Linked DNA regions of Verrucosispora sp. NA02020. The protein of the gene in region 2 interacts with the protein of the main gene of each other region in a pairwise test. Links are inferred from orthologs where the notes say so. Each region holds a gene or a part of one and is shown on either strand. Other genes may lie near its edges.

Evidence for each region.
Region 1: the proteins of HUT12_RS07345 (region 2) and HUT12_RS24755 interact in binary tests that used the Escherichia coli proteins (3 or more experiments, as listed by UniProt). The link is inferred for Verrucosispora sp. NA02020 from one-to-one orthologs.

The regions. Positions count from the first base shown.
Region 1 is NZ_CP054923.1:5,571,609-5,577,566, reverse strand. What follows is about bases 913-3,881. They hold HUT12_RS24755 (sulfurtransferase TusA family protein), read right to left. Parts: upstream 2,525-3,881; coding sequence 2,300-2,524; downstream 913-2,299. Other genes in these bases: coxB (cytochrome c oxidase subunit II), read left to right, coding at 3,868-3,881; HUT12_RS24750 (cysteine desulfurase family protein), read right to left, coding at 2,521-3,672; HUT12_RS24760 (hypothetical protein), read left to right, coding at 1,925-2,215; HUT12_RS24765 (helix-turn-helix transcriptional regulator), read right to left, coding at 975-1,823; HUT12_RS24770 (DUF397 domain-containing protein), read right to left, coding at 913-959. Outside these bases: HUT12_RS24775 (carbohydrate kinase family protein), read left to right, coding at 1-661; more of HUT12_RS24770, read right to left, coding at 747-912; more of coxB, read left to right, coding at 3,882-4,839; HUT12_RS24740 (cytochrome c oxidase subunit 4), read left to right, coding at 4,851-5,279; HUT12_RS24735 (hypothetical protein), read right to left, coding at 5,384-5,587; trpD (anthranilate phosphoribosyltransferase), read right to left, coding at 5,705-5,958. UniProt on the Escherichia coli protein: Sulfur carrier protein involved in sulfur trafficking in the cell. Part of a sulfur-relay system required for 2-thiolation during synthesis of 2-thiouridine of the modified wobble base 5-methylaminomethyl-2-thiouridine (mnm(5)s(2)U) in tRNA.
Region 2 is NZ_CP054923.1:1,674,927-1,680,912, forward strand. What follows is about bases 970-3,966. They hold HUT12_RS07345 (cysteine desulfurase family protein), read left to right. Parts: upstream 970-1,878; coding sequence 1,879-3,054; downstream 3,055-3,966. Other genes in these bases: HUT12_RS07335 (DUF4397 domain-containing protein), read left to right, coding at 970-1,182; HUT12_RS07340 (class F sortase), read left to right, coding at 1,179-1,829; mnmA (tRNA 2-thiouridine(34) synthase MnmA), read left to right, coding at 3,166-3,966. Outside these bases: HUT12_RS07330 (RNA polymerase sigma factor), read right to left, coding at 1-122; more of HUT12_RS07335, read left to right, coding at 352-969; more of mnmA, read left to right, coding at 3,967-4,239; HUT12_RS07355 (methionine synthase), read left to right, coding at 4,256-5,257; HUT12_RS07360 (VOC family protein), read left to right, coding at 5,294-5,665; HUT12_RS07365 (ADP-ribosylglycohydrolase family protein), read left to right, coding at 5,727-5,986. UniProt on the Escherichia coli protein: Master enzyme that delivers sulfur to a number of partners involved in Fe-S cluster assembly, tRNA modification or cofactor biosynthesis. Catalyzes the removal of elemental sulfur from cysteine to produce alanine.

The DNA.
Region 1 (5,958 bases), 3.9 Mb from region 2 along the record:
CGACACGGACATGTGCCAGATCGCCTCCTTCTACGCCGGCGCGATGAGCGAGGCGCGCAACATCGAGCTGCACCCCGTCGCGCAGCGGCTCGGTGGGCTGGACCTGGTCCTGGTCGGTGCCAACGACCCGGCGGCCATGCTGCGCCACTCCGCCGAGTGCCGTGAGCGCGGATACCGGTTCGCCGCCGACCCGTCCCAGCAACTCGCCCGGATGGAGGGCGAGGACGTGGTGTCGCTCATCGACGGCGCCGAGTACCTGATGACCAACGACTACGAGAAGTCGCTGCTGCAGAGCAAGGCCGGACTGAGCGACGCGCAGCTGCTGGATCGGGTCCGGATCCGGGTCACCACGCTGGGCAAGGACGGGGTGGAGATCGCCGGGCGGGACTTCGCGCCGATCCACGTGCCGATCGCCCGCGAGGCCCAGGCGATCGACCCCACCGGCGTCGGCGACGGCTTCCGTGCCGGTTTCTTCACCGCGCTCTCCTGGGGCGTCGGGCTGGAGCGCGCCGCGCAGGTCGGCTCGCTGCTGGCCGCCCTGGTGCTGGAGACGGTCGGCACCCAGGAGTACCAGGTGCGCCGCGACCTGTTCGTCAAGCGCCTCGCCGAGTCGTACGGCGACGAGGCCTCCGACGAGGTCCGCCCCCACCTGCTGCCCTGACCTCCGCACCGTCACGGTGTCTCGGCTCTCGATCCCGAGCGGTTCCGCTACGGCGGACGGGATCGAGAGCCGATCGTCGTGACGGTTACCCGAGATCGGTCGGTCGGCGACGCGTGCTGAGGTCGGTGACGAAGACCGACCATTGCCTGTACGAGAAGACGAGCACCGGGCCGGAGCGATCCTTGCTGTCCCGTACCGCCATCGCATCGGGCAGGATCGCGCACTCGACGCAGTCGCCGTTGTTGGCGCTGCGGCTGCTGGTGAACCAACGGGCGGCGGAGAGGTCGGGGGTGGACACGGTTGGCCTCCGGGGCTAGGCCGCGCCGGCCAACTCCCTGATCAACGCGCGCGACTCGGCGGGCGAGAGGGCGACCTGGCGCAGGTTGTCGGCCACCATTTTATAAGTCCGTACGCCGTCCGGGTCCTGCACGTACATCGCCCCGTCGAGGACCTCGGTGTAGGCGATCGGCCGGACGTGGGCGAAGTCCAGCAGAACGAACTTGCCCAACGGAGTAGCGGCATGCGGGCCGTCCTCGGGGCGCAGCACCTGCACCGTGACGTTCGGCAGCTCCGACATGGCCGCCAGGTGGACGAGCTGGGCCTGCCGCGTCTCGTCCCCGTTGACCCGCAGGCGTAGCGCGGCCTCGCCGACCACCGCGTGCAGGGTCAGCGGATCGTCGTCGGTCAACCGATGCGCCCGCGTCTGCCGGAACGACACGAAACGCTCGGCATGATCGGGACGGACGAAGCCGGTGCCGAGAGTCAGGGCCTGGGCGTAACTCTCTGTCTGAAGCAGGCCGGGGATCACCATCGACTCGAAGACGAACGCGCCGTCGGCGAGACCTTCCAGGCCGACGTACGTCTTGAACCAGTCCGGCATCACGTTGGCCCACGGTGCCCACCAGGTCTTCGCGTCCGACCGGGTGGCGAGCGCGGTGAGCCGGTCGATCGCAGGCTGGTCCCCGCCGCAGGCGCTCAACACGGCCGCGATGTCGTCAGGGAACTGCTGGTAGCGCCCGGTCTCCATGTGGCCGAGCTTCGGCTTGCCGATGCCGGTGCGGTCGGCCAGCTCGGTGAGTGTCATCGCCGCCTCACGCCGGTATCGGCCCAACTCCGCGCCAATCAACCACCGCAGCGCGGAGGGGTCGTTACGTGCTGCCATCGCTTGCCTCTCTTCGTGCGACACGAACATCATGGCGTAGGCGCTTCCATTGAGCAAGGCAAAGAGCTATACGTATAGCAACGCCTGTCGTAGGAGGTCCCGTGGGCGACTCACCACCCCTCGGCTCGCCCGAGGAGTTTCACCTGATGCTGGCCGAGATGGTCGACGAGTGCGCGCCACGACGGTTCGCGATCTGCGAGGAGTACGGCGACCGCGCCGACGGCGGCATCTTCGCCTGGGGCCTGGCGTTCCCTGACGGCCGTGCCCTGGTCTGTGGCGAGGACAGTGCCTTCACCGGGCGCTTCCGGAGCCCGGATACCGCCTTACGCATCTTCTCCCGCACCGGTCGTCGGCTGCGACTGCTCTGGATCGACGCGCCGTCGCAGTGTTAGTGCGGTGTTAGCAGGGGACCCCGGCTATGCACGAGGCGTTAATAAGGTGCCCTTCCTTTCACAGCGGCCGGTGGATGCCGCCTTTCACGCGGAGCGGCGGACGTCGTAGCCGGGGCCGGGGGCGGCGCCGAGGAACTCCTGCTGGCGCATCCGGCACCAGGCCGGGATGTCCACCGCCGCCGCCGGATCGTCGGCGAGCACCCGGATCACCGCGCCGACCGGCAGGGACGGCAGTCGGCGGGCCAGCGCGATCACCGGCAGCGGGCACCGCTGACCGAGACAGTCGAGCACCTCGTCGGGGGTCGTCACAGCCCCACCACCCCCGCCTCGGCCCGCAGGTCGGCCACGATCTGCGGCAACTCGGTGAGGAAGCGGTCCACGTCCGCCTCGGTGGTGCCCCGGTGCAGTGAGACCCGGACGTTGCCGTGCGACAGCACCCCCATCGCCTCCAGCACGTGCGACGGGCGCAACGTCGACGAGGTGCAGGACGAGCCCGACGACACCGCGAAGCCCCGCCGGTCCAGCGCGTGCAGCAGCGCCTCGCCGTCGACATAGAGACAGGAGAAGGTGACCAGGTGCGGCAGCCGGCGCACCGGATCGCCGACCACCTCCACGTCCGGCACGTCGGCCGCCACGCGGGCCCGGATCCGGTCCACCAGCGGCGTCAGCCGGGCCGCCTCGACGTCGGCGTCGGCCGCCGCCGCGCGCAGGCTCGCCGCCGCCGCGACGACCGCCGGCAGGTTGACCGTGCCGGGCGTACGCCCCGACTCGTGCTCGTCCGACGGCCACGGCGACTCCCAGCGGGTGCCCTTGCGGACCACCAGCAGCCCGACGCCCGGCGGACCGCCCCACTTGCGGGCACTCGCGGTCAACACCGACCAGCCGGCCGGCACCGGTACCCGCCCCACGACCTGGGCGGCATCGACGTACAACGGCACCCCGGCCTCGGCGCAGGCCACTGCCGCCTCCTCGACCGGCTGCACGGTGCCCACCTCGTGACTGGCGGCGATCAGCGCGGCCAGCGCCACCTCGGGCCGTGCCACCGCCGCCGACCAGGCCACCGGGTCCAGCCGGCCGGACCGGTCGACCGGCACCTCGCTCGCGGTGCCGCCCCGCGCCACGTGCTGCTCGGCCGCGTGCAGCACCGCCGAGTGCTCGATCGCCGAGTGCACCAGCCCCGCCCCGACACGTCGACGACCGGCCAGGCCGCCCAGCACGGCCGCGTGCGCCGCGCTCGTACCGCTGGGGGTGAAGGAGAGCTCGTCGGGGCGTACGCCGAGGGTGTCCGCCGTCGCCTCGCGGGCGGCGTCGAGCAGCTGGCGGGCGCGGCGGGCCTGGGTGTAGAGCCGATCCGGGTCGGCCCAACCGTCGTCGAGGGCGGCCAGCAGCGCCTGCCGGGCGACCGGATGCAGCGGCGCGGCGGTGGCCGCGTCCAGGTAGACCGGGGAAGGAATCACGTCTGCCCACGCTATCGCCTCGGTCGACGCAAGATCCCCCGTCCAGGGCGGAGAGTGACCCCAACCGGGTCGAGCCCGTCATGGTCGAGTAATCTGCGACCGTCGGTGACGCCTTTGCCGCTGGTGTGGTGGTTCCGCTCGGCGGAGCCGGCCCGACCGAGGAAGCACCGCGGCGCGCTAGGGAGGCAGGACCAGGTGGTCGCAAGGAGTTCGGAGGTACGGCCGACGGCCGTGCGGAGCAGCGCATCCCCAGGAGCCGTCGGGCGTCGGGGGCGTCGCGCCGGGCGTCTTGCCGGGCTCGGCTTCGGCGGGGCGGCGCTGCTGGTCCTGCTCACGGGCTGTGACGTCGGCGCGGCGTTCGGCGGCTTCGGTTGGCCCCAGGGCGGCATCACGCCGGAATCCCGGCGGATGTACGACCTGTGGATCGCCTCGTGCATCGCCGCGCTGGTGGTCGGCGTCTTCGTCTGGGGCCTGATCTTCTGGTGCGTGGTGCGTTACCGCAAGCGCGGCAACGAGCTGCCCGTGCAGACCCGCTACAACCTGCCGATGGAGTTCCTCTACACCATCGCGCCGGTGCTGGTCGTGGCCGTGCTCTTCTACTACACCGCGGTCGTGCAGACCGACGTGGTGAAGACCACGAACAACCCCGACGTCACCGTCGAGGTGGTCGCCTTCAAGTGGAACTGGCAGTTCAACTACCGCGACGGCCAGGGAGTGGACGCCGAGACCACCGCCTCGGTGCTGGGCACCAGCGAGGTCATCCCGATCCTGGTGCTGCCGAGCAACCGGTCCATCCGGTTCGAGGAGACCAGCCGCGACGTCATCCACTCCTTCTGGGTGCCGGAGATGCTGTTCAAGCGGGACGTGATGCCGGGCAGCATCCGTAACGTCTTCGAGGTCTCCTCGCTGGAGTCCGAGGGCGCGTACGTGGGCCGCTGCGCCGAGCTGTGCGGCAGCTACCACGCCTTCATGAACTTCGAGCTGCGGGTCGTCTCGCCGGAGAACTTCGACCGGTTCCTCGCCGCCAAGCAGGACGGGGCTTCGACCCAGGACGCGCTGACCGCCATCGGCGAGGAGCCGTACGCGATCACCACGAAGCCGTTCGAGACGCGCCGTACCCAGGACAACTTCAACCAGGCCAACACCACGGCCGGCGCGGGAAGCTGAGGTAACGCCGGATGAAGACCGAGTGGCGCATCTTCCTCATCATCGCCGCGTTCCTGCTCTTCGCGACCGCCCTCTACGGCGGCTGGACGTTCGCCGACTCGGGCGGTCGGGTCGAGTGGATCGGCACCGTGGCCCTGCTGCTGTCGTTCCTGCTCTGCTCGATGTGCGGCGGCTTCTTCTGGTTCGTCTCCCGCCGGATCGACCTGCGTCCCGAGGACCGTCCCGACGGTGAGATCGCCGACGGCGCGGGCGAGATCGGCTTCTTCAGCCCCGGCAGCTACTGGCCGTTCGGGCTGGCCCTGGCCGCCGCCATCGCCGGCCTCGGCCTGGTGTTCTGGCAGCTCTGGCTGCTGGTCGCCGGCATGCTCGCAGTGGTCCTCGCCACCTGCGGCCTGCTGTTCGAGTACTACAGCGGCACCCGGCGCACCGCCGAGCACTGACCGGCACAGCGACCTGGTGAAAGCCCGCCTCCCTGAGGGAGGCGGGCTTTCCCGTGTCCGTGTCCGGGGTCGGCCACGTCGGGCGGGGTGACGTGGGTGGGGTGTCAGGCGGCGTGGCGTGGGTGCAGCGCCCGGCGGGCGGGCGGCGTGGCCCGCGAGAGCGAGGCGTAGGGGGCGACGAAGATCGCCGTGCCGCATCCGGTGCAGAGGAGTTCGGGACAGTCGGGGCCGTGACCATCGGCACAGGGCGGCATCTCGAAGGCCCGCATGCCGTCGCAGGTCTCACAGTGCAGCTCACGTACCAACATGGGGCGTCTCCTCCCGCGCGTGCCGGCCGGCGGTCGTGTGGGGAACTACTCGACTGTAGTTTTCCACGGCCGTCCGACGTTTCCGCACTCGGCCGACCGGCCTGGACGGGGGTCGGGTCAGGCGGTGGCGACCTCGATCCAGCGGTCGAGCGTACGGGCGGCGTCGCCGGAGTCGATCGACTCGGCGGCCCGGTCCAGGCCGGCGCGCAGGGCGTCGGTCAGGTCGCCGTCCAGCGGACCCTGGGTGGCCAGGGCGGCGGCGGCGTTGACCAGCACGGCGTCGCGTACCGGCCCGGGTTCGCCGGCGAGCAGCCGACGGGCCACGTCGGCGTTGTAGGCGGCGTCACCGCCGCGCAGGTCGCTGAGGGTGG
Region 2 (5,986 bases):
AGATGGAACACGGCACGGCCGTAGCGGTCGTACGCCTCGCGTAATGCCAGTTCGTCGCCGTGGCGGAACCGGTCGGCGAGGTCGTCCTCGGGTGTCCCCGGCTCGTGCCGGGACCCGTTCACGGGACAGGTCGCCTGGTTGGGGGCATGCCCGACTGTAGCTCTCACCGGCGCTGTCCCCTCTGTCGACCCAGCGGCTCCTCGATGTCTCTTCGCTCGGGACCGCCCCGCCGGATGCGGTGGAGAGGAAGAAAAGAAAGTCGAATCCCGGCGCATCCAGGCGACGGCGTACCGGCGTAACTCGGGATGTCAGCAACACCAACGAACCAGTACGAACCATCAGGAGGCAGACATGCAGCTCGCGTACCTTCGTCGGGTCGCGGCAGGCGGCGCGGTCGCCGCGCTGACCTTCGTCGCCGCCGGCGTCGCCACCGCCACCCCGGCCTACGCCGCCACCTCGAAGGTCTCCGTCGTGCACGGCATCCCGGACACCCCGGTCGACGTCTACGTCAACGGCGAGAAGACGCTCGAGGGATTCAAGCCCGGTGACGTGGCGGGTCCGCTGGACCTGGCCGAGGGGCGGTACGACCTCGCGCTGACCAAGCCGGGTGAGCCGATCGGCCAGGCCATCCTGACCGTGGACGACGCCGAGGTGCCGGGCGGGGCGAACCTCAGCCTCGCCGCCCACCTCGACGCCGAGGGCAAGCCGAAGATCACGCCGTTCGTCAACGACACCGCCAAGGTGGACGCCGGCAAGGCCCGGCTGATCGTCCGGCACACCGCCGCCGCCCCGGCGGTGGACGTACGGGCCGGTGGCACGCCGGTCTTCGAGGACCTGACCAACCCGAACGAGGCCAAGGGCGACGTGGACGCGGGGAGCGTCTCGGCGGACGTGGTGCTCGCCGGCACCGACACGGTGGTGATCGGGCCCGCCGACCTGAACCTGCGCGAGGGCACCGCGACGATCGTCTACGCCATCGGCTCCGCCGAGGGCGAGAACCTGGACATCGTGGCGCAGACCATCACCGGGCTGCACTCGGCCCCCTCCGGCGTGCCCAGCGGCACCGGCGGCCAGGCCGGGACCGGGCTCACCACCGGCTGGTACGTCCTGGCGGGTGTCGGGGTGCTGCTGCTGGTGCTGGGCGGCGTCCGGGTGGCCGGCACCGTCTCGGGTCGCCGGTGAGCGTCGTCAACCGGGCGGCGCTGGCGGCACTCGCCGCCGGCGCCGCCGCGCTCACCGTGACCGCCGTGGTGGCCGTCGCCTCCCGTCCGTCGGGAAGTGTCGGCGCCGAGCAGGCCGCCGCACTGGCCAGTCCGACCCCGTCGGCCGTGGCGCCGAGCGTGGCGGTACGCCCCGGCGGGCTACCCGACGCGGAGACCCCGGTGCCCCCGGTACGCCTGCGGATCCCCGCGATCGAGGTCGTCGCACGGGTGGAGCCGGTCGGGGTGGACGCGCGCAGCGGCGAGTTCGACGTGCCGCCCAGCGTGGACCGGATCGGCTGGTACCGCTTCGGTCCCGGCCTGGAGGCCGACGCCGGTTCGGTGGTGATCGCCGGCCACGTCGACAGCGCGGAGCAGGGCCGGGGCGCCTTCTGGCGACTGCGGGAACTCGCGCCGGGCGACACGCTCACGGTCACCGGCGCCGACGACACGCCACGCGACTACCGGGTCGTCGCCCGGGAGGAGTACGACAAGACGAAGATCCCGCTGGAGCGCTACTTCGCCCGTGACGGCCGGCCCCGGCTGACGCTGATCACGTGCGGCGGACCGTTCGACGCCCAGGCCCGCAGGTATCGCGACAACATCGTGGTGACGGCGGTTCCGGCGTGACCACTCCGGCCTGCGGTCGAGGCGGGCACGGTCGTTAGGCTGAACCGTGATGGCTTACCTGGATCATGCCGCGACCACTCCGATGCTCGACGAGGCACTGGAGGCGTACGTCGCGACCGCCCGTGAGGTCGGCAACGCGTCCTCCCTGCACGCGTCCGGTCGGCGTGCCCGGCGGCGGGTCGAGGAGTCGCGGGAACGGGTGGCCGCCGCGCTGGGTGCCCGGCCGTCCGAGGTGATCTTCACCGGGGGCGGTACGGAGAGCGACAACCTCGCGGTCAAGGGCATCTTCTGGGCGCGCCGGGACGCCGACGGTGGGCGGACCCGGGTGGTCTCCAGCGCCGTCGAGCACCACGCGGTGCTCGACGCGGTGGACTGGCTGGGCGCGCACGAGGGCGCCGAGGTGGGCTCCCTGCCGGTCGACGGCACGGGTCGGCTGCACCCCGACGCGCTCCGCGCCGAACTGGCCGCGCACGGCGACCGGGTGGCCCTGGTCACCGCGATGTGGGCGAACAACGAGGTCGGCACCGTCCAGCGGGTCTCCGACCTGGCCGCGGTCGCCGCCGAGTACGGCGTCCCGTTCCACACCGACGCGATCCAGGCGGTCGGCCAGGTGCCGGTCGACTTCGCCGCCAGCGGTGCCGCCGCGCTCACCGTGACCGGTCACAAGCTGGGCGGGCCGGTCGGCATCGGTGCGTTGCTGCTGGGCCGGGACGTCGCCGCGGTGCCGCTGCTGCACGGCGGCGGCCAGGAACGCGACGTGCGTTCCGGCACGCTGGACACCGCCGGCATCGTCGCCTTCGCGGTCGCCGTCGAGGCGGCGGTCAAGGGCCAGCAGGAGTACGCCACCCGGGTCGCCGCACTCCGCGACGACCTGGTCCACCGGGTGCGGCAGGCGGTGCCCGAGGTGGTGTTCAACGGCGACCCGACGGACCGGCTCCCCGGCAACGCGCACTTCTCCTTCCCCGGCTGCGAGGGTGACGCGCTACTACTCCTGCTGGACGCCCAGGGCATCGCCTGCTCGACCGGTTCGGCCTGCTCCGCCGGGGTGGCGCAGCCCTCGCACGTGCTGCTCGCGATGGGCGCCGACGACGACCGGGCCCGTTCCTCGCTGCGCTTCTCGCTCGGTCACACCAGCACCGCCGGGGAGGTCGACGCGCTCATCGCCGCCCTGCCGGCGGCCGTCGACCGGGCCCGGCGGGCGGCGGCGCTGCGGACGCCGCGCTGACGTAGCACGCTCGGCGGTCGGACCGGCCTCGACGCCGGCCCGGCGCGGACGGGGGGAGACCGCCGCCCGGCGGTACGGAGATAGGCTTCGCGGGAAGGGAGCGTGGTCCGGGTGAGGGTGTTGGCGGCGATGTCCGGCGGTGTGGATTCCGCCGTGGCGGCGGCGCGTGCGGTGCAGGCCGGTCACGACGTCACCGGTGTGCACCTGGCGCTGGCCCGCAACCCGCAGACCTATCGCACCGGAGCGCGGGGCTGCTGCACCCTGGAGGACTCCCGGGACGCGCGCCGCGCCGCCGACGTGCTGGGCATCCCGTTCTACGTGTGGGACATGGCCGACCGGTTCCACGAAGACGTGGTCGACGACTTCGTGGCCGAGTACGCCGCCGGGCGTACCCCGAACCCGTGCCTGCGCTGCAACGAGAAGATCAAGTTCGCCGCGGTGCTGGATCGGGCGGTGGCCCTGGGCTTCGACGCCGTGGTCACCGGCCACCACGCCCGACTCGGCCCGGACGGCCTGCTGCGGCGCAGCGTCGACCTCGCCAAGGACCAGTCGTACGTGTTGGCCGTGCTCACCCGCGCGCAGTTGGACCGTTCGATCTTCCCGCTCGGTGACTCGACGAAGGCGCAGGTCCGGCAGGAGGCCGCCGACCGGGGCCTGGCGGTGGCCGACAAGCCCGACTCGCACGACATCTGCTTCATCGCCGACGGCGACACCCGGGGCTTCCTGGCCCAGCGGCTCGGCGAGACGCCCGGCGACGTGGTCGACGCCACCACCGGTGCGGTGGTGGGCACGCACGCCGGCGCGTACGCGTACACCGTGGGTCAGCGGCGCGGGCTGCACCTGGACCGCCCGGCCCCGGACGGGCGCCCCCGGTACGTGCTCTCCATCACGCCGACGACCAACACGGTGACCGTCGGGCCGGCCGAGGCGCTGGAGGTGGCCGAGGTGCGTGCCGCCCGCCCGGTCTGGACCGGCGGCACGCGTCCGGACGCCCCGATCGAGTGCGAGGTGCAGTTGAGGGCGCACGGGCTCGTGGTGCCGGCCGAGGTCACCGTGGACGCCGACACGTTCCGTGCCGACCTGCGGCAGCCGGTCCGGGGGGTCGCCGCCGGTCAGGCGATCGTCGCGTACCGCCCCGACCCGGCCGGTGACATCGTGCTCGGCTCCGCCACGATCACCGACTGACCGGTACCCTTCGGCCGTGAGTGATCAGGTTTGGCCGTGGCCCGCGGGCGCGGCGACCGGCATCGGGTCGCTGCCCGGCACCGACATCGCCGAGGCGCAGCGGATCGTCCTCGGTGAGTTGCCCGCCCTGCCCCACCTGCCGGAGCTGCCGGCCCGCGGCCCGGGCGCGGACATGATCGGGCGCGGCGCGGGCCTGCTGGTCGAGCTGCCGGTCGAGCTCTACGCCGCGCGGTGGCGGGTGGCCCTGCGCCCCGGCCGGGACCTGCGCCGCGCACGGGACCTGATGGAACGCGACCTCGACCAGCTCGCCGAGCAGGCCGAGGAGTACGCCGGCCCGATCAAGGTGCAGGCACCCGGTCCGTTCACCCTCGCCGCCTCGGTGGAGCTGCCCATCGGCGGCCGGATGGTGCGCGACCCCGGTGCGGTACGCGACCTGGTCGGCTCGCTCGCCGAGGGGCTGCGCGCGCACGTGGCGGCGGTGGCCCGCCGGGTACCCCGGGCCACCGTCCTGCTCCAGGTGGACGAACCGTCGCTGCCGGCGGTGCTCGCCGGTCGGGTGCCCACCGAGAGCGGCTTCGGCACGTACCGGGCGGTGCAGCCGGAGGACGCGCGGGCGTTGCTGGGCACGGTGGTGGAGGCGGTCGGAGTACCGACCGTGGTGCACTGCTGTGCCCCGGACGTACCGCTGAACCTGATCCGGTCCACCGGCGCGGCCGGCGTCGCCCTCGACCTGGACCTGGTCACCGACCTGGACGCGCTGGGCGAGGCGATCGACGCCGGGCTGGGCCTCTTCGCCGGTGCCGCGCCGGGCACCGCCCCGGCCGGTCGCGCACCGACCTCGGCCCAGGTCGCCGACCGGGTCCGCACCCTGTGGGACCGGCTCGGCTTCCCGCGTCGCCGACTCGCCGGGCAGGTGGTGGTCACGCCCGCGTGCGGCCTGGCGGGCGCCACCCCGGCGTACGCCCGCGCGGTCCTGTCCGCCTGCCGCGACGCGGGGCGCCGGATCGTCGAGGAGTGAGGTTTCGGCGCGCTGCGCGGGGGCAGCAAGCCGGGCATGATCGGACGACTGCGTTCCACCGTGATCGATTGCCCCGACCCGCGCGCCCTGGCCGGCTTCTACGCCGAGCTGCTCGGCCTGCCGCTGATCGAGGAGGACTGCGACGGCGACGAGTGGGTGGTGCTGGGTGGGCACCCCGGCCACCAACCCCGGATCGCGTTCCAGCAGGCACCCGACCTGCGCCCACCGACCTGGCCCGACCCGGAACGGCCGCAACAGTTCCACCTCGACGTGACCGTGGAGGACATCGAGGTCGCTGAGCGGGCCGCGCTGGCCCTGGGCGCGCGGCGGCTGCCGGGGGAGGGCGAGGGCTTCCGGGTCTACGCCGACCCGGCCGGACACCCGTTCTGCCTCTGCTGGGAGAGCTGACCGTCGCGCGTGGGAGATCCGGCCGTCGCGCCGGCCCGCCCGAGCGGGCATGATCACCAGCATGATCAGTCCTGTGCCCGGGTGGGCCGCCGGCTCGCTCCTCGGACTCGCCTACGGTGACGCCCTGGGCAAGCCCACCGAGTTCCTCACGCTGGCCGAGATCGAGCGACGGTACGGTCCGACCGGCCCCCGGGAACTGGTCGGCGACCCGGCGTTGGTCACCGACGACACCCAGATGGCGCTCGCGGTCGGCTGGGCACTGCACGACGCGTCCGCGTACACGCCCGAGGTCGTCGAGCCGTTGCTGCGGCAGCGCTTCCT